Regions from separate parts of the Clostridium sp. 29_15 genome, predicted to be linked through region 1. Evidence: predicted binding sites of a transcription regulator. Region 1 holds the regulator's gene; each other region holds the start of a gene.
What was found. The regulator Rex, encoded in region 1, represses fermentation and respiration genes when NADH is low (regulators of the CRP and FNR family bind a similar motif). The targets are predictions, from matches to a motif close to ATTGTTAANNNNTTAACAAT.
Positions count from the first base shown of each region.

Region 2: BHW04_RS12015 (acetyl-CoA C-acetyltransferase) is a predicted target of Rex. The motif match lies at 2,037-2,056, and genes of this name have one in related genera.
Region 3: adhE (bifunctional acetaldehyde-CoA/alcohol dehydrogenase) is a predicted target of Rex. The motif match lies at 4,151-4,170, and genes of this name have one in related genera.

Region 1 covers NZ_MNRT01000021.1:96,398-103,692, reverse strand. Annotated here, with positions in the region: gene BHW04_RS03720 (3-hydroxybutyryl-CoA dehydrogenase) at 1-134, opposite strand, end outside; gene BHW04_RS03715 (electron transfer flavoprotein subunit alpha/FixB family protein) at 217-1,221, opposite strand; gene BHW04_RS03710 (electron transfer flavoprotein subunit beta/FixA family protein) at 1,247-2,026, opposite strand; gene BHW04_RS03705 (acyl-CoA dehydrogenase) at 2,046-3,185, opposite strand; gene BHW04_RS03700 (short-chain-enoyl-CoA hydratase) at 3,247-4,029, opposite strand; gene BHW04_RS03695 (redox-sensing transcriptional repressor Rex) at 4,240-4,866, opposite strand; gene BHW04_RS03690 (heavy metal translocating P-type ATPase) at 5,282-7,295, opposite strand, start outside.
Region 2 covers NZ_MNRT01000043.1:128,502-135,796, reverse strand. Annotated here, with positions in the region: gene rpiB (ribose 5-phosphate isomerase B) at 12-461, shown strand; gene upp (uracil phosphoribosyltransferase) at 498-1,127, shown strand; gene BHW04_RS12020 (deoxycytidylate deaminase) at 1,298-1,792, shown strand; gene BHW04_RS12015 (acetyl-CoA C-acetyltransferase) at 2,093-3,274, shown strand; gene BHW04_RS12010 (ATP synthase subunit I) at 3,794-4,156, shown strand; gene BHW04_RS12005 (F0F1 ATP synthase subunit A) at 4,157-4,840, shown strand; gene atpE (ATP synthase F0 subunit C) at 4,861-5,088, shown strand; gene BHW04_RS11995 (F0F1 ATP synthase subunit B) at 5,146-5,625, shown strand; gene BHW04_RS11990 (F0F1 ATP synthase subunit delta) at 5,628-6,167, shown strand; gene atpA (F0F1 ATP synthase subunit alpha) at 6,178-7,295, shown strand, end outside.
Region 3 covers NZ_MNRT01000019.1:7,181-14,475, forward strand. Annotated here, with positions in the region: gene BHW04_RS02780 (hypothetical protein) at 33-440, shown strand; gene BHW04_RS02785 (MarR family winged helix-turn-helix transcriptional regulator) at 554-1,015, shown strand; gene BHW04_RS02790 (ABC transporter substrate-binding protein) at 1,131-2,135, shown strand; gene BHW04_RS02795 (ABC transporter permease) at 2,136-3,011, shown strand; gene BHW04_RS02800 (ABC transporter ATP-binding protein) at 3,005-3,805, shown strand; gene adhE (bifunctional acetaldehyde-CoA/alcohol dehydrogenase) at 4,238-6,892, shown strand.

The sequences.
Region 1 (7,295 bases):
TTAATTCCAGCTAATCCTCTTTCAACAAATTCATCTTTTATATCTCTTACAATAACTTCATAACCTTTTTGAGCAAAAGCTTGAACTATTCCTGCTCCCATAGTTCCAGCACCTAAAACAAAAATCTTTTCCATTCAATTCCCCTCCATAACTTTTAATGAATAATGAAAAATTATTGATAAAATTCTAAACTAGTTTTTTCTTCATTTTTAATTTTTACGCTTCTTGAATTTCTTTTAATTGAGTAATCATTTCTGGTATTACTTTATTTAAATCTCCAACTATTCCATAGTCAGCAACATTCATAATTGGAGCTGTTTCATCTTTATTAATTGCTATAATCATATCTGAATCTTGCATACCAGCAACATGTTGAATAGCTCCTGAAATACCACAAGCTACATATATTATAGGTTTAACAGTTTTTCCTGTTTGTCCAACTTGATATGCTGCATCTATCCATCCTTTTTCAACAGCTGCTCTAGATCCAGCCACAACACCACCTAAAATATCAGCTAACTGTTTTAATAATCCAAAATTTTCTTCAGAACCTACTCCTCTTCCCCCTGAAACTATTACCTTAGCTTCACCGATATCAATTATTTCTTTATTAGCTTTAACTATTTCTAAAACTTGAGTTCTTATATCTGAAGATTCTATTTGAACTTTAACATTTTTCACAACGAATTCAGTATTCTTTTCAGTAGATTTAGCAAAAACCCCTGGTCTTACAGTGGCCATTTGAGGTCTATGATCTGGGCATGCAATTGTAGCCATTAAGTTACCACCAAAAGCTGGTCTAGTAGCTAATAAAGCACCATTACTAACTTCTACTGCTAATGAAGTACAGTCAGCAGTTAACCCTGTTGATAATCTTGCAGCTACTCTTGGCCCTAAATCTCTTCCAATAAATGTAGCCCCAATAAATATAATTCCTGGCTTTCTTTCATTTGCCAAATCACAAATTACTTTTGTATAGCCATCAGTTGTATAATGTTCTAATTCTGGACTTTCAGCCACAAGTACTTCGTCAGCACCATGTTCTCCTAAAGTAGATGCTAATCCTTCTACATTATTTCCTAATAATATTGCTGTAAGCTTAACTCCTAATTCATTTGCAAGTCTCTTTCCCTCTCCTAATAACTCTAAAGAAACTTTTTGTAATTTACCTTCTCTTTGTTCAGCAAAAACCCAAATACCTTTATAATCTGCTATATTCATTTTTCAATTCCTCCCTTAAGCAATCCTAGATATAATGCTTTTCCTTTAATTTACCTAAAACATATGAAACTGCTTCTGGTGCACTTTCCTTTACCACTTCTCCAGCACCTTTAGCTTCTTTAGTCATAGATTTCTTAACTTTAGTTGGAGATCCCTTTAATCCTATTTGTGATGCATCAATATCAAGATCATTTGCTGTAAATACAGTTATTTCTTTATCCTTAGTGGCAAATATCCTTCCAACATTCATATATCTAGGATGGTTTAATTCAGCTATAGCAGTTAAAAGTACTGGAGTTTTAACCTTAATTATTTCATATCCATCTTCTAATGCTCTATTAACTAATAATCCATCACTTTCTACTTTAACATCTTGTACATATGTTACTTGAGGTATTTCTAAATGTTCAGCAATTTCAGGACCAACTTGTGCTGTATCACCATCAATAGCTTGTCTACCTCCAAATATAACATCATAATCTAAATTTCTTATGGCTGATGCTATTGTTCTTGATGTAGCTAATGTATCAGCTCCACCAAAAGCTCTATCTGTAATTAATATTGCCTCATCTGCACCCATACATAAAGCTTCTCTTAAAGCATCCTTTGCTTGAAGAGGTCCCATGCTTATTACTGTAATTTTTCCTCCATGACTTTCTTTTAAGCATAGTGCAGCTTCTAAGGCATGCTTATCCTCTGGATTTATTATTGAAGGAACACCTTCTCTAATTAATGTTCCTGTTTTTTGATCTATTTTAACAACAGTTGTATCTGGAACTTGTTTTAAACAAACTACTATATTCATTATTTTAAGCCTCCCTTAATTACTTTAATAAGCTTCCTGAAATAACCATCTTTTGAACTTCAGAAGTTCCTTCATAAATTTCAGTAATCTTAGCATCTCTCATCATTCTTTCCATTGGATATTCCTTAGTATATCCATATCCACCAAATAATTGAACAGCCTTAGTTGTAACATCCATAGCTACCTCTGCTGCATATAATTTTGCTCTAGCAGCATCTACTGAATATGGTTGTTTATTTTCTTTTAACCATGCAGCTTTATATACTAAGAATCTAGCAGCTTCAATTTTTGTGCTCATTTCAGCAACCATCCATTGTAATCCTTGAAATGCTGATATAGGTCTACCAAATTGTTTTCTTTCCTTCATATATTTAATAGCTTCCTCTAAAGCACCTTCTGCAATTCCTAATGCTTGAGCAGCTATACCAATTCTTCCTCCATCAAGAGTTTTCATTGCTATACCAAAACCTTTTCCTTCTCTACCAATTAAATTTTCCTTTGGAACTACACAGTTTTCAAATATAAGCTCTGTAGTAGAAGATGCTCTTATACCAAGCTTGTCCTCTTTCTTTCCTATTGAGAATCCTAGGAAGCCTTTTTCAACAATAAATGCTGATATTCCCTTAGTACCCTTTGATTTATCAGTCATGGCAAATACGATAAATGTATCAGCTACGCCCCCATTAGTGATAAATATCTTAGAACCATTTAATATATAGTTATCTCCATCTAATACTGCTGTAGTTTGTTGTCCTGCTGCATCTGTACCTGCTCCTGGTTCAGTAAGTCCAAATGCACCAATCTTATTTCCTGTACATAAGTCTCTTAAATATTTTTCTTTTTGTTCAGGAGTACCATTTTCATTTATTAATGAAGCACAAAGTGATGTATGTGCTGAAAGAATAACTCCTGTAGTAGCACAAACTTTTGATAGCTCTTCCACTGCTAGGATATAAGATAATACATCACCACCAGCTCCACCAAATTCAGTAGGGAAAGGAATTCCCATCATTCCTAACTCTCCCATTTTCTTAACGTTTTCCATTGGAAATCTTTCTGTTACATCTATTTCAGCAGCTATTGGTTTAACTTCATTAACTGCAAAATCTCTAACCATTTGCCTAACTAATTCTTGCTCCTTAGTCAATGTAAAATTCATACTTTTACCTCCCATAAATTGCCCTTATACATACTTAAACACATTTATTTAAAACAAATTATTATTTATTTTGGAAATTCTTTTCTCTTCTTTCTAGAAATGCACTCATTCCTTCTTTTTGATCTAAAGAATCAAAGCAGCTTCCGAAATCCCCTGCCTCTATTTCTATAGCCTTATCTATATCCACTTGCATACCTCTATTTATAGCATCCTTACATGTTTTAACAGCTATTGGTGCATTGGAACATATAGCTTTAGCCATAGTTCTTGCTTCATCCATTAATTTATCTAAAGGCACAACTTTATTTACTAATCCTATTGCTAATGCTTCATCAGCTTTTACCATTACACACGTATAGATTAATTCCTTTGCCTTTCCTTCACCAACAAGTCTTGGAAGTCTTTGAGTTCCACCAAACCCAGGAGTTATACCAAGTCCTGCCTCAGGTTGCGCAAACTTAGCTTTTTCAGATGCAATTCTTATATCACATGCCATTGCAAGTTCACATCCTCCTCCTAAAGCAAATCCTGAAATTGCTGCTATGACAGGTTTATCTAAATTTTCAAGTCTTCTAAATACTTTATTACCTAGTAACCCAAACTCCTTTCCACCTTTTGAATCAAGATCTTTCATTTCTGAAATGTCAGCACCAGCAACAAAGGATTTTTCTCCTGAACCAGTTAAAATTACACAGTAAATCTCTTTATCATTTTCTAAATCTTCTATCACTGCATTTAACTCTTTTAAAGTTTCAGAGTTTAAAGCATTTAAAGCTTTAGGTCTGTTTATTGTTACAATAGCAATATTACCCTCTTTTTCTAAAAGAACATTATTAAATTCCATAGTTGCCTCCCTATACATCAATCCCACATACTATTTGTTAATTATATAACAAATATCAACAAAAAAATTTATACCTTTTATAAAGTGAATCTTAATTTAATTCTTAATTACACTCTAATTATAATAACTTTTTTTTACATTTGCAACTTTATTTTCCATTCACTAACATAAAAAAAGAACAATATTACTATTGATCTTTTCTATGATTTCTTATTTATTCATCTGATAAACTAAAGTTAATAAACTTTCAGATAAATGAACATTTTCTACCTTAACAGTTTCTGGTACATGAAGATCTATTGGTGCAAAGTTCCATATGCCTTTAACTCCACCATTTACCAAAACATCACATACTTTTTGTGCATTTATTCTAGGAACACAAAGAATTCCCATATCTATATTATTTTCTTCTAAATATTCTTTAAGTTCATCTATATCTTTTATTTCAACATCTCTTATTCTCATACCTACTAGTTTTGGATTTGCATCAAAAATTGCTGTTATTCCAAGACCTATATCTGTAAACCTACTATAATTTGCTATTGCCTGCCCTATATTTCCTGCTCCAATAAGTACTGCATTATATTCTTTTCCTACACCAAGAATAGTTCCTATTTGATTATGCAACTCTTTTACATTATATCCATAACCTTGTTGACCAAAATCTCCGAAGTTATTTAAATCCTGTCTTATTTGAGAAGCAGTAAAACCTATTTTTTCACCTAATTCTTTTGAAGATATCCTATCAACATCATTTTTGACAAGTTCTCCTAAATATCTATAGTATTTTGGCATTCTTTTTATTACTGCCATAGAAACATTTTTCTTCTTTTCCATAGTATATTCTCTCACTTTCCTATATTTTACCTAACATTATGATAATTTAATTATCCTAAAAATATATTTTCTATTACCCTGTATCTCCCATAACTTTAAATACTTTGATAATATAATAACATACTTTTTTTTCTAAATCTATATTCCCTCATACATTTTCAAAATTTAACCAACAATTAACTCAACTATTTCTATAAGCTTATTTTAAGCATTTTTTAAATATATATTATAAAAATAAAGACTTATGTATAACGTAGCAGATCCGTTATACATAAGTCTCCCTAGCTAAATATAAAGCCAAATGCCTAAACAAACGGCTCTATATAAAGATACAAAATAATTTTGTATGCATCCCTATGCCTAAAATGTTCTCGACTTTCTTTATTATAGTTAAGTTGATGATTTTTGTCAATATTTATCGAAAGCATCTAGTAGAGTTAATTATGGCAATTATGGTTACTCCTACATCTGCAAATACTGCTGTCCACATATTAGCTATGCCAAATGTTCCAAGTACCATAACTAATATCTTTATTCCCAGTGCAAAAACTATATTTTGCCATAATATTTTATTAGTTTTCTTTGACACATTTATTGCATCTACTAAAGCATTTATATCATCTTTCATTAATACTATATCTGCTGCTTCAATAGCTGCATCTGATCCAATCCCTCCCATGGCAATACCTATATCTGCTCTTGCAAGTACAGGTGCATCATTTACTCCATCACCTACAAAAGCAAGTTTACCATTCTTATTAGATCTTTTCAGAAGTTCTTCTACTTCCCTTACTTTATCTAATGGTAGTAACTCTGAATGAACTTCATCAATATTAATCTTTTCTCCAACCTTGTATGCCGTCTTTTTATTATCACCTGTAAGCATTACTGTCTTTTTAACTCCAGCTTTCTTTAGATTTATTAAAGCTTCAACTGCATTCTCCTTAATCTTATCTGAAATCACTATACTACCTTTAAATTCTCCATTTATAGCACAATATACTACTGTTCCTATTGAATCCACTTCATTATATAAAATATTAAATTCATTCATTAACTTTGAATTCCCTACAAGCACTTCTTCATTATTTATTACAGCTTTTATTCCGTGTCCTGATATTTCTTTATACTCTTTTATAACTTCCTTATCTATTTCTTTACCATATTCTTTTATGATAGAAATAGCTATTGGATGATTAGAAAAACTTTCAGCCATAGCTGCTACTTCAATAAGTTTTTCTTTATCAATGCCATTAGTATTTATTTCTGTAACACTAAATACTCCTTCTGTTAAAGTACCAGTCTTATCAAATACAACAGTTTCTAAATCTTTTAATAGTTCTAAATAGTTACTACCTTTAACTAGTACACCTTTTTTTGAAGCTCCACCTATACCTGCAAAGAAGCATAAAGGTACTGAAACAACTAAAGCACATGGACAAGAAACAACAAGAAATACCAATGCTCTATAAAGCCAGGTTGAAAATAAAGCATCCTTTATAAATATTGATGGTACTACAGCTATTAATATTGCTAAAGCTACAACTATAGGTGTATATACTTTTGCAAATTTAGTTATAAATTTTTCTGTATTGGCTTTTTTATTTGCTGCATTTTCTACCATTTCTAATATTCTTGAAACTGTAGATTCACCAAATTTTTTAGTTACTTTAACCTTTAATACACCATTGGTATTTATTCCACCTGATAATATTTCATCATTAACTGCAATTTTTCTAGGAACTGACTCTCCTGTAAGTGCAGAAGTATCAACAAAACTTTCTCCTTCAACAACAATGCCATCTAAAGGAATTTTTTCTCCTGGTTTAACTAAAATCACATCTTCAACCTTCACTGTTTCAGGTGATACTTTTTTTTCTTTTCCATTTATAATAAGATTTGCATAGTCAGCTCTTATATCCATAAGTGATGATATAGAACTTCTAGATTTATTAACAGCATACCCTTGAATAGTTTCTCCTATTTCATAAAATAACATTACTGCTACAGCTTCTGGATATTGATTGATAGTAAATGCTCCTATAGTTGCCACAGTCATTAAAAAGTTTTCATCAAATACCTGTCCTTTGGCTATATTCTTAATTGCTGTAAGAACAACTTCTCCACCTATTAATAAATAACTAGCTCCAAATAATATTAATCCTAAGGTTCCTTGGAAATCACCAATTACAGCAATTAAATATAATATTGTACCAATTATAAGGGTTGGTTTTACTTCAAATTTTGCCCTTTGTACATTTGTTTTTCCAGAGACCTTTTTTTCTACTTTAACATGAGGTTCTAATGCTTCAACTATCTTTTTAATTTCATTTATGGCATGCTCTTCCTTAACTTTTCTTTCTAGCTTTACATTTAATGTTGTAGTTGTAAAATTTAAATTACTTTCTTTTACTCCTTCCATCTTGCCA
Region 2 (7,295 bases), on a different contig from region 1:
AGGAGCAGAGTATGAAGATAGCTTTAGGCTGTGACCATGGCGGTTTGAATTTAAAAAATGAAATTTTAAATTATTTAAAAGAAGAAGGTATGGAAGTTAAAGATTTTGGAACTTATACAGAAGAAGCTTGTGATTATGCAGATATTTCATTACCAGTTGCTGAAGCAGTAGCTGCTAAGGAATTTGATTTCGGTATATTAATATGTGGTACAGGAATTGGTATAGGAATAGCAGCAAACAAAGTTCCAGGAATAAGAGCAGCCTTATGTTCAGATACTTTTAGTGCACATGCTACTAGAGAACATAATGATGCCAATATATTAACAATGGGAGAAAGAGTAGTAGGGAAAGGCCTTGCTATAGATATAGTAAAAACGTTCCTAAGTGCAGAATTCCAAGGTGGAAGACATGCTACAAGAATTGCTAAAATAACAGACATAGAAAAAAAATATAGTAAATAATAATTATTAAGATTATTTTTTATTTGGAGGTAACATATGAGTAAAGTAACACAAATTAATCATCCTTTAATATTACACAAATTAGCATTTATTAGAAGTAAAAATACAGGTTCTAAGTATTTTAGAGAATTAGTAGAAGAAGTATCTATGTTAATGGCTTACGAAGCAACTAGAGATTTAAGTACAGAGGAAGTTGAAATTGAAACACCTATTTGTACAACAAAATGTCAGATGTTATCAGGTAAGAAATTAGCTGTAGTACCTATATTAAGAGCTGGTCTTGGAATGGTTGATGGTATATTAAACCTAGTGCCAGCAGCAAAAGTAGGTCACATAGGATTATATAGAGATGAAGAAACTCTTCAACCAGTAGAATATTTCTGTAAGCTTCCACAAGATATAGCAGAAAGAGATATTTTTGTAGTTGACCCAATGTTAGCTACAGGGGGGTCAGCAGCAGATGCCATAACTTTATTAAAGAAAAGGGGAGCAAAGAAAATTAGATTAATGTGCTTAATATCTTCTCCAAATGGAATTGAATTAGTGCAAGAGCAACACCCAGATGTAGATATCTATGTTGCTGCTATAGATGAAAAATTAAATGAAAAAGGATATATTGTACCAGGTCTTGGAGATGCTGGAGACAGACTATTTGGAACTAAATAATATAAAAAGCGAAGCTTAGGCTTCGTTTTTTTATATACAAGCATATAAAGATTTAACATTGTTACTTAAGTTGTAAAGAAAAAGAGTAAATAAAATTATTATGATTAATAATTAGTATAGAAAAAAATAATGTGCAGTAGTATAATTTAAAAAACAAAGGAGGATATAAGATGAAAAGACAAGAATATCTATCGTGGGATGACTATTTCATGGCTGTTGCACTTTTATCAGGAAAAAGAAGTAAAGATCCAAGTACTCAAGTTGGTGCATGCATAGTAAATGAAAATAATATAATAGAAAGTATAGGATATAATGGATTTCCTAAGGGATGTTCTGATGATGAGTTTCCTTGGGAAAGAGAAGGCGATACGTTAAATACAAAATATGCATATGTAGTTCATGGTGAATTAAATGCAATATTAAACTGTAAAGGCAAAGATTTAACTGGATGTAGAATATATGTAGGATTATTCCCCTGTAATGAATGTGCAAAGGCAATAATACAATCAGGGATAAAGGAAGTAGTATATTTAAGTGATAAATATGCTGAAACAGATATAGTAAAGGCATCAAAAAGAATGTTAAATGCTGCAGGAGTTAAATTAACTCAATTAGAACCAGAACATTTTAAAATTGAATTATCATTAGATAAATCATTAATATAATTATATTTATGAATAATAGTATTATTTGAATTTGTAAAATAAATAGATTAAATTGATAGTTAAAATTTAGTCTATGTTATTTCAAAGGTTAAGTAGTACTATTTTTTTATATGTAGAAAAAGATGAAAGAATATCCTTCGAAATATAGAATTTTTAAAAAGCAACTATAAATATTATAAAATGCAAAAAGGTTAAAATATTTTTAAAATTGGTTGAATATGGAAAAAGAGAGATGTATAATTAAATTGTTAATTGTTTAACATTTATTACATTAAATTGTAAATTTTGGAGGGTAATTTTATGAGAGAAGTTGTAATAGCAAGTGCTGTAAGGACAGCTATAGGAACTTTTGGAGGATCACTAAAAGATATTCCAGCTGTAGACTTAGGAGCACTAGTAATTAAAGAAGCAGTAAATAGAGCTGGTATAAAGCCAGAGTTAGTTAATGAAGTTGTAATGGGGAATGTTATACAAGCAGGTTTAGGACAAAATGTTGCAAGACAATCTGCTGTAAAGGCTGGTCTTCCAATAGAAATTCCAGCAATGACTATAAATATGGTATGCGGATCAGGGCTTAGAAGTGTTGCTCTAGCAGCTCAAATGATTAAAGCTGGTGACTGTGATGTAGTAGTAGCAGGTGGTATGGAAAATATGTCCAGGGCACCATATGCATTAGAAACTACTAGATGGGGTCAAAGAATGGGAGATGGAAAAATCATTGACACTATGATAAAAGATGCTTTAAGTGATGCATTTAACAATTATCACATGGGTGTAACTGCTGAGAATATAGTAAAGGAATGGGGATTAACTAGAGAAGAATTAGATGAATTCTCACTTAATTCACAATTAAAGGCTGAAAAGGCTATTAAAGAAGGAAAGTTTAAAGATGAAATATTTCCAGTTATGGTCCCACAAAGAAAAGGAGAACCAAAAGTTTTTGATACAGATGAAGGACCAAGATTTGGCTCAACAATAGAAGGATTAGCTAGATTAAAACCATGTTTTATTAAGGATGGAAAGGTTACTGCAGGTAATTCATCAGGGATTAATGATGGGGCAGCTGCATTTGTAGTGATGAGTGCAGAAAAGGCAGAAGAACTTGGTGTTACTCCTTTAGCAACAATAGTATCTTACGGACATAAAGGACTAGATCCTGCAATAATGGGATATGGACCATTCCATGCAACGAAGGCAGTAATGCAAAGTGCAAATTTAACTGTAGAAGATATGGATCTTATTGAAGCAAATGAAGCTTTTGCAGCACAAAGTATTGCTGTTGCAAAAGATTTACACTTTGATATGTCAAAAGTAAATGTAAATGGAGGAGCTGTGGCATTAGGACATCCAGTTGGAGCATCTGGTGCAAGAATATTAGTAACTTTATTACACGAAATGCAAAGAAGAGATGCTAAGAAGGGATTAGCAACACTTTGTATAGGTGGTGGAATGGGAACTGCCATGATAGTTGAAAGAAGATAACACTCATAATTAATTATGTTTAGTAAAAAAATGAGAAGTATTCATAAGTGAATGCTTCTTGTTTTTTTGCTGAAACCAAGAAAAATAGAAGTATATAAGAAATATGTTGTGAGCAAAAGAAATTTTTATATAAATAAATTGTGAAATAAAATGAATAATTTCAATTTAAATTATTCATTTTATTTCTGCAATATAATATAAAATACCTTATAGAAATCCTTAAATAGCAGTAAATGATAAAAAAATACTTAAAAAATTAATAAAATACAAATATGAAAATGATATCATAATTAATATATTAAAATTAAAAGAGAGAAAATTCTGACAATTGCATAGGTGGGAATTTTCTTTCAAGTTTTATATAAAAAACGCTGAAAAATGTAGCTTGAGTAAGAAAAAAGAACTAAATTACTGATTTTTTTTATGTAAAATGAATAAATCATAAGAAATTGAAAAATATGAGGTTTTAATTAATTATTTAACGGGAATATAATACAAGAGTTACTGGAGGAGATTTATATGACTATAGAAATGAAGGCTCTTTTAAAGCTTGTTATAAAAGAGGACATATTATTTGGGTCAATTATTGCATTAATTATTTTCTTTATAAATCCTAAAGGTGCACTTATATTTTTATTAGGAATAATAATAGCTATGCTAAACTTTGTGATTAGAGGTATTATTCTTGACAAAAGTCTAAATGCAGGAAAAGGAAATGTATTTTCCGTAGTAAGTACATTTATTAGAATTTCAACAGTAATAATAATTGCATTAATTTTTGCAAATAATAAATATCATCTTCTTTTATATTTAGCAGGGTTTATAACACATTTTCCAATTATAATTTTTGGTTGGATTAAGAGCCAGAAAGGAAGTGATTAAATGGATGTTAGCGAAGCCATTTATACCTTTTACATCGGAGGTCTTGCTTTAGATATAAAACCAGAAGCAATAATTCAGTTAATAGTAATATTATTAGTTGGAGTATTAGCTTGGTGGTCAACAAAAGATTTAAAACGAAGACCAGAAGGTAAAAAACAAATTGTTGTAGAATATATTTACACATCATTAATGAATTTGGTAGATGCTAATATGGGAGAAAAATATAGGGATGTAATTCCTTTTATAGGAACTATAGCAGCATTTATCTTACCTATGAACCTTTTAGGACTTATAGGTATAGCTCCAACAACAAAGAATTATAGTGTAGCTCTTACTTTAGGATTAATTTCATTCTTTGCAATACAAGGATATGCAATTAAGAAAGTAGGACTAGGACATTATTTTTTAGGTTACGGAGAGCCAATGTTATTCATGTTGCCACTTAATATAATTGAGAGAATAATGCTTCCAGTTTCATTGTCTTTAAGATTATTTGGTAACATACTAGCAGCGTCATTTATCGTTGAGCTAGTGTATGAATCACTTGAAAAAGTTGCATGGATAGCTCAGATAGGGCTTCCAGTACCATTACATGCATATTTTGATGTATTTGATGGAACAATTCAAATGGTTATCTTTGTTATGTTAACAATGATAAATATGAAAGTCGTAGCAGAACATTAATTTTTAGGAGGTATTTAGTAATGAGCGATTTAGGAGTAAAAGCAATAGCAGCAGCAATAGCGGTATTAGTAGGTATAGGAGCAGGTATCGGAATAGGTATAGCAACAGGGAAAGCAGTTGAAGGTATAGCAAGACAGCCTGAAGCAAGTGGTAAAATTACAACAACTTTACTTATAGGTGCTGGGTTTGCAGAAGCAACAGCTATTTATGGATTATTAATTTCAATCTTATTAATTTTCGTATTCTAATAAAAACATAATTAGGTATTTAATAAATACTCCCAAAAAAGGAGGCGAATTTTTGTTATGGAAATAAACCTAGGGCTTATATTAGCAAGTTTGATTAACTTCTTTATTCTATTTGCAATACTTAAGCATTTCTTCTTTGGAAAAGTAAAGGCAATTATTGACGAAAGAGAAGAATACATAAATGAGCAGATGGATGATGCAGAAGAAGCTACTAACAAGGCTAGACTTCTTGCTATTGAAAATGAAAGAATATTAAAGCAAGCTAGAGAAGAAGGTAAAAAGATAACAGAAGAAAAGAAAAGAAAAGCAGAAGAGATTTATGATGAAATTGTGTTAGAAGCTAAAAATGAGGCTAATACAATCATCGAAAGAGCTAAAGTTGAAATCAATAGAGAAAGAGAAAAGGTTGAATATCAATTAAAGAAAGAAGCTATTGATTTAGCTTTAGAGTTATCTACTAAGGTTATTGAAAAAAATATTGATAAAGAAAAAAATAAAGAGCTTATTGATGAGTTTATTACTGAGGTAGGAAATTAAATATGTTTGAGTATTTAGACCGAAGATATGCCCTTGCCCTTTATGAAGTTGCAGAAGAAAAGGGAAAGGTGCAAGAGTATTTAAATGATTTAAGAGAAATTTGTGACCTTATAGATAATAATAAAGATTTTTACGAGGTAGTTAAGCATCCTCAAATAAGTACAAAGCAAAAAAAGAAAACTTTTATAAATATTTTTAAAGGTAATATTGATGAAGAGCTTTTATCATTTTTATTAATATTAATAGAAAAGGATAGAATACTATTCTTAAGAGAAAAGCTTAATGAAATGGAAAAAATCGACCTTGAAAGAAAGAATACTTATAGAGGAATAGTAAAGACTACAGAACCTTTAAGTGAAGAGCAGTATAATAATTTAATTACAAAGCTTGAAAAGAAATATAATAAGAAAATTATTTTACAACAAGTTATTGATTCAAGCATTCTAGGTGGAATATATGTAAGAGTTAATAATGAAGTAATGGATGGCACTGTAAAATTAAGATTAGAAGAATTAAAGAAATTAATGGTTAGTGCAGAATAGAGGTGATGGTATGAATATTAAACCAGAAGAAATTACATCAATTATAAAAAAAGAAATTCAAAGATATGGTGCACAGATTCAAACCATAGACTCTGGTACAATAATTCAGATCGGTGATGGTATAGCAAGAGTATACGGTTTGGATGATTGTATGCAAGGTGAACTTTTAGAGTTCCCTAATGGCGTATTTGGTATGGCATTAAATCTTGAACAAGATAATGTAGGATGTGTACTTCTTGGATCAGAAGAAGGAATAAAAGAAGGGGATATAGTAAAAAGAACTAATAAAATAGTTGAAGTCCCTGTTGGTGAAGGAATGCTTGGAAGAGTAGTTAATTCATTAGGTGAAGAAATAGATGGTAAAGGACCAATAATAACTAATGAAACTAGACCAATAGAAGTTCCAGCACCAAGTATAATCGATAGACAATCTGTTAAAGAACCATTACAAACAGGTATTAAGGCTATTGATTCAATGATTCCAATTGGAAAAGGTCAAAGAGAGTTAATAATAGGTGATAGACAGACTGGTAAGACAGCAATTGCTATCGATACTATATTAAATCAAAAGGGAAAAGATGTTATTTGCATATATGTTGCTATAGGGCAAAAACAATCAACAGTTGCTCATATTGTTAACACATTAGAAACTATGGGAGCTTTAGATTATTCAATAGTAGTAGCAGCCACTGCTTCTGAAAGTGCGCCACTACAATATTTAGCACCATATGCTGGATGTAGTATTGGAGAATACTTTATGCATCAAGGGAAAGATGTTCTTATAATATATGATGATTTATCTAAGCATGCAGTAGCATATAGAACAATGTCACTATTACTTAGAAGACCACCAGGAAGAGAAGCATATCCAGGAGATGTTTTCTATATTCATTCAAGATTATTAGAAAGAGCTGCAAGGCTTTCAGATGAATTAGGTGGAGGTTCATTAACTGCACTTCCAATAATAGAAACATTAGCTGGAGATGTTACAGCATATATTCCAACAAATGTTATTTCTATAACTGATGGACAGATATTCCTTGAAACTGGATTATTCTTAGCAGGTCAAAGACCAGCTGTTAATGCAGGTATTTCAGTATCAAGAGTTGGTGGTAATGCTCAAATAAA
Region 3 (7,295 bases), on a different contig from region 1:
GTAAGGCTAATATTCAGTAAGGAGTGGTTAAGGTGTTGAGAGTATTTGTTTTTGCTATAGGTTTTATTATGGTTGCTTTTGCAATAAGATTTTTTATTGATGAAATTATGCTGTATAAAAATGGCGTAAGAAAGGAAGCAACTTTAATATTGATGAAACCTTATAATCATGTTGATATAAATAAATATAGAAATAAAGTATATGATGTTGGGATAGAACCTATTTTAGAAGTAGACAATGGGAATAAAAAAGTGATAATTGAATATGATGATTATGATGAATTTAAATATTTAAAAGTTGGTGATAAGGTAAAAGTTATATATCCCAAGGAAAACATAGGCGAGATAAAGAGATACTCATTTTTTAAAATATTTAAAACTAGTATAGCATTATCTTTAATAGCAGTTTTTATCATTTTTGTAGGAACAAGTTTATTATAAAGGTGGAACTTATTCCACTTTTTCTTTTATAGGAATATTATTTAATTGATTTCGAAAGGAATTTTTATTATTATTAAATATAGGAGTGACATATTTTTATGGAGAGTGAACTTATGGATAAAAATGAATCAAAATTTGTTTTAAATAGATTGTTAGTACAGTTATATGGAGATATATTGAAAATAGAAGAAAAGTCTTTGCAAGAAGGAGAGTTCTCCGATTTATCAGTTACTGAAATACATATTATAGAGGCCATTGGTATTAAAGGATGTAGGACTATGAGTGAAATTGCTTATGATTTAAGCATTACAGTAGGAACACTGACTACAGCAATTAATAAATTGATTAAGAAAGAATATGTAGAAAGAAAACGTATTGAAGAGGATAGAAGAGTGGTTCTTGTTAATCTTACAGATAGAGGAAAACTTGCTTATGATAATCATGCCAAATTTCATGCTGATATGATAGATAGGCTGATTGAAGGATTTGAAAAAAAAGAGGAACTTGTCTTGATTTCTACTTTAAGCAAATTAACAAACTTCTTTGAAGAAAAATATCATTTAATAAAAAAATAATAATTATATTTAAGGAATTAATTTTAAAAAATAAAATTAATTCCTTTTTTTTAAATAAATAAAAGCTAAGTGAAATATATATATAAATATATATTTTATTAGGGGTGGTGAATAAATGAAGAATAAATTTAAGCTGCTATCTATATTAAGTGAGGTGATATTGTTAAGTATATTATGCGGCTGCTCAGATAATAAAAAAAATACAGGAAAAGATGATGAAATTTATCAAATAGGAATAAATCAAATTGTACAGCATTCTGCCTTGGATTCAGCAAGGGAAGGATTTATTGATGGACTAAGAGAGAAAGGATATGTTGATGGAGATAATATAAAAATTGACTATGAAAATGCTCAAGGTGATGTATCCATTGCTCAAACTATAAGCAAACAATTTGTAAATAATGGTGTTGATATGATTTTTGCAATTTCCACATCTTCAGCTCAATCTGCTTATAATGCAACAAAAGAAATACCTATAGTCTTTACAGCTGTAACTGATCCTGTAGCAGCAGGAATAGCTAATAGCTTTGAAAGTTCTGGTAATAATGTTACAGGGATGTCAGATATGGTTTCTATGACAGAGCAAATTGCTTTATTGCAAGATATTATACCAAGTATAGAAAAAATAGGGGTTATCTATAATACTTCAGAAGCAAATTCAATAGTTCAAGTTGATGAATTAAAAGCTGCCGCTAAAGAAAGAAACTTAGAAGTGAAGGAAATATCAATTACCACTATCAATGAGATAAATCAAAATCTATCAGCAAATATAAAAGATATTGATGCATTGTATATTCCTACTGATAATACTGTGGCATCAGCATATGAATTAGTAGGAAGTATATGTTTAAACAATAATATACCGATGTTATGTGCTGAAGAAGCAGGAGTAAGTAAGGGCGGCTTGTGTTCTATAGGAATAGATTATTATAAGTTAGGAAAAGAAGCTGGATATAAAGCGGTGAAGGTTATTGAAGGTATGGCTCCTTCTGAGATAAAGATTGAAAAATCATCAGATATGACTGTTACTATCAATTCTGATGTAGCAAAAAAAATTAATATAGAAATACCTAAAGAAATTGAAGAAAATGCTCAAATTGTAACTGGAGGAGTGAACTAAATGAATCTTATAATTAATGCCATTGAAGAAGGTCTGCTATTTTCTATTGTTTCAATGGGAGTATATATAACATATAAGATTCTTGATTTTCCGGATCTTTCGGTGGATGGCACCTATCCATTAGGGGCAGCCATAACAGCAGTTCTTCTTGTAAATGGAGTTAATCCTTGGCTGGCAATTATAATTTCATCAGCTGGAGGGGCCATTGCAGGTGGGATAACAGCCTTTTTACATGTAAAACTTAAGATAAGTAATTTGATGTCAGGTATTCTTGTGATGATAGCTCTTTATTCTGTGAATTTAAGGGTTATGGGAAAATCTAATATGCCGCTATTTAGCACAAATACCATATTTAAGAATGCTGATTTTCAACCTATCTTTATAATAATAATCATAGTAGTTATCTGTAAGATTATTATAGATACTTTTTTAAAGACTAAAAGAGGTTTCTTACTTATGGCAGTAGGTGATAATGAGCAAGTAGTATCATCTTTAGGAATAAATAAAAATAGTGTTAAGGTACTTGGATTAATGCTTAGTAATGGATTAGTGGGAATGGCTGGAGCCATTCAAGCCCAAAAGTATGGTTATGCAGATGTAAATATGGGGCAGGGAATTGTGGTAATGGGACTAGCAACAGTTGTGATAGGACTAACTATTTTTAGTAAGATTTCATTTATGAAATGCACAACTATATCTATTCTAGGAGCAATTATCTATAAAGTAGCTATTGCTATTGCTTTAAAAATAAATTTTAATCCTAATGATTTAAAATTAATAACAGCAATAATAGTTATAATTGCCTTAGCTTCTAATAATGGAATTTTTAAATTTAAAAATAAGAAAAATAAAGAGAGAAGGCGGGGAAAGTGCTGAAAATTAAAGATGTATATAAGGTTTTTAATGTAAATACCATTAATGAAAATAGAGTATTTGATGGATTTTCTCTTCAAGTAGAAAAAGGGGAGTATGTATCAATAATTGGGTCTAATGGTGCTGGCAAGTCTACATTACTAAATTTAATAACTGGAAATTTACCAGTGGATAGTGGAAGTATAATGATTGATGGCGAAGAAGTTGTAAAGAAAGAGGAGTATTATAGATGTCGTTATATAGGGCGTGTATTTCAAAATCCGTCTGTTGGAGTGGCTCCGAATATGAATATATTAGAAAATATGTCACTAGCAGATAATAAAGGTAAACCATATGGAATAAAATTTGCCATAGATAAGAAACGTATAAATTATTATAAAGAAGAACTTAAAAGATTGAATTTAGGTTTAGAAGATAAGCTATATAATAAAGTTAACTTATTATCTGGAGGACAAAGACAAGCTTTAACTCTGATTATGGCTGTAATGTCTAATCCTAAAATATTGTTGTTAGATGAACATACAGCAGCATTAGATCCTAAAACATCCATAAAAATAATGGATATAACTAATAAAATTATAGAAGAAAAGAAGATAACAACATTAATGGTTACTCATAATATTAAGCAAGCTATAGAAAGTGGCAATAGATTGATAATGATGCATGAAGGAAAAACAATAATAGATGTTAGTAAAGAAGAGAAGGCAAAGCTAAATAGAGATAGGCTGATTGAAATGTTTGGTAAAGCTAATATGGAAGATGTGCTAAGTGATAGAAGTTTATTAAGCACATTTTAGCAATTGTTATATAAAAGAGTAGAAATAGAAGAATAGGAAAATATTCTAATTCATTTCTACTCTTTTTTGCATTATTTTATAGAAAACTAAAAAATTAAAAATGATTTAATAATAAATTAAATTACTTTTAAAGGAATATATGGTGATAATAAAAATACTAATTTAGTTAAAAAATAATCTATGTCAAAGAAAAAGGTAAAAATAAACAAAGTGTCTGAAGATGTTATCAATAGCAATAAATAAGCATTTTAAGAAAGGAGAGATTTGCATACAATAAAAAATATGAAAAAAATTAGAAAAAAAGTTTGACAAAAAATAAACGATATAATACAATAAGGATGTGGACATGTTAAAAATATAACAAAGTCCTAAAGAAAATAAGTAATTCAATATAAACTATTAATCATAGATTTAAATTCAGGAGGGATTCAAATGAAAGTTACAAATGCTCAAGAATTAACAAAAAGAATTGAACAATTAAGAGAAGCGCAAAAACAATTTGCTACTTTTTCACAAGAACAAGTAGATGAAATTTTTAGGCAAGCAGCTTTAGCAGCTAATCATAACAGAATCAAACTTGCTAAAATGGCTGTTGAAGAAACAGGAATGGGTATAGTTGAAGATAAAGTTATCAAAAATAACTTTGCTGCTGAATATATATATAATCAATATAAGAACATGAAGACTTGTGGAGTTTTAGAAGAAGATAAAACAAGCGGAATAACAAAGGTTGCAGAACCGATTGGAGTTATATCTGCAATAGTTCCAACAACAAACCCAACTTCTACAGCAATATTCAAATGTTTAATAGCTTTAAAAACTAGAAATGCAATAATCATTTCACCACACCCAAGAGCTAAAAATTCAACTATTGAAGCTGCTAGAGTAGTTTTAGAAGCTGCAGTTAAAGCAGGAGCTCCAGAAGGAATAATTGGATGGATAGATCAACCTTCAGTTGAATTATCACAAAACGTTATGAGAGAATCAGATATAATTCTTGCTACAGGTGGGCCAGCAATGGTTAAAGCTGCTTACTCATCAGGAAGACCAGCTTTAGGAGTTGGAGCAGGAAATACTCCAGCAATCATCGATGAAACAGCTCACATTAAAATGGCTGTTAACTCAATATTACTTTCTAAGACATTTGATAACGGTGTTATTTGTGCATCAGAACAATCAATCGTTGTTTTAGAACAAGTTTATGATGAAGTTAAGAAAGAATTGGCTGAAAGAGGAGCTTATATCTTAAAAGGTGAAGAAATAGATAAGGTTAGAAGGATAATCCTAAATGAAAAAGGTGGATTAAATGCTGATATGGTTGGTCAATCTGCTTATAAAATAGCTAGAATGGCAGGAGTTAACGTTCCAGAAAGTGCTAAAGTTTTAGTTGGTGAAGTAACTTCAGTTGAATTAGAAGAACCATTCTCACACGAAAAATTATCTCCAGTTTTAGCAATGTACAAAGCTACATCATTTGAAGATGCTTTAAATAAAGCTGACAGATTAATTGAATTAGGTGGTATGGGACATACATCAATACTTTACACTGATCAAGTTAAGAATAGAGATAGAGTTTTAACATTTGGTGAAAGAATGAAAACTGCTAGAACATTAATCAATATGCCAGCAGCTCAAGGTGCCATCGGAGACTTATTCAACTTTAAATTAGCTCCATCATTAACTTTAGGATGTGGATCATGGGGTGGAAACTCAGTTTCAGAAAATGTTGGTCCTAAGCACTTAATCAATGTTAAGAGCATTGCTGAAAGGAGAGAAAATATGCTTTGGTTTAGAGTTCCAGAAAAAACTTATTTCAAATACGGATGTTTACCAATAGCTTTACAAGAATTAGCTGATATGGGTAAAAAGAAAGCATTCATTGTAACTGATAGAGTATTATTCGATATGGGGTACACTAATAAAGTTACGGATGTACTAGATGCAAACGGAATCCAATACAAAATATTCTCAGATGTTGAACCAGATCCAACTTTAAGATGTGCAAGAGCTGGTGCCGCTGAAATGACTGCATTCAACCCAGACGTTATAATTTCACTTGGTGGTGGATCAGCTATGGATGCTGCTAAAATCATGTGGGTTATGTATGAGCACCCAGAAGTTAACTTCCACGATTTAGCTATGACATTCATGGATATAAGAAAGAGAATATACAAATTCCCAACTATGGGTGAAAAAGCTATGATGGTTTCAATAGCAACTTCAGCTGGTACTGGTTCAGAAGTTACTCCATTCGCAGTTATCACTGATGAAAAATCAGGAGTTAAATATCCATTAGCTGACTATGAACTAACTCCAGATATGGCTATAGTTGATGCAGAATTAATGATGACTTCTCCAAGGGGATTAACAGCTTGTGCTGGTATAGATGTATTAGTTCACGCAGTTGAAGCGTATGTTTCAATAATGGCATCTGAATACACTAATGGTTTAGCTTTAGAAGCAATCAGATTAGTATTTAAATACTTACCAGATGCTTACAATGAAGGGACAACTAATATTAAAGCAAGAGAAAAAATGGCTCACGCTTCATGTATGGCTGGTATGGCATTCTCTAATGCATTCTTAGGAATTAATCACTCAATGGCTCATAAGTTAGGTGCATTCCATCACTTACCACATGGTATGGCTAACTCATTAGTTATGACTGAAGTTATCAGATTCAACTCAGTTGATGCGCCAACTAAACAAGCAGCATTTGCTCAATACAAATACCCAAATGCAGCATGGAGATATGCTAGAATAGCTGATCACTTAGGATTAGGTGGAAATACTAACGAAGAAAAAGTTGAATTATTAATCAAGGCCATTGAAGAATTACAATCTAAAGTTAATATGCCAAAAACAATAAAAGAAGCCGGTGTAACTGAAGAGAAATTCTATGCTACATTAGATGAAATGGTAGAACAAGCATTTGATGATCAATGTACAGGTGCTAATCCAAGATACCCATTAATGAAAGAATTAAAAGAAATGTATATAAATGCATTTGATGTAAAAGCAGATGCTCAAGCAGATGCTCAAGCAGAAGCAGCTGCTACAAGCAAAAAAGCTAATAAAAAGAAGTAATTAAAAATTAAGAATCAACTCAATAATGTTTATAAATTAATGCTTTGTGTAAATACCTCTAAATAGAAAAAGTTATTTAGAGGTATTTTTTTATAAATTTTTTTAATACTTAAATACCTTGTAATCTTTTAAATATACTTGGATTCCATGTAATTCAGTACTAATACCTAAAAATACAAATATACCCATAAAAGCCATAAGAAAAATAACTATAAATTGAATAAAATTATTTTTTATATCTTTAAACATTTTTAATAATAATATTACCTTAAATTTATTAAATATAACATAATATAGTATTAAATAAGGAAGAGAAGATCATAAAGCTAGTGCAGATGGTATAGCTGAACCTATTAATTAGAGAAAAATATAATAGTAATTAATGTCAAGTATAAAAATGGTA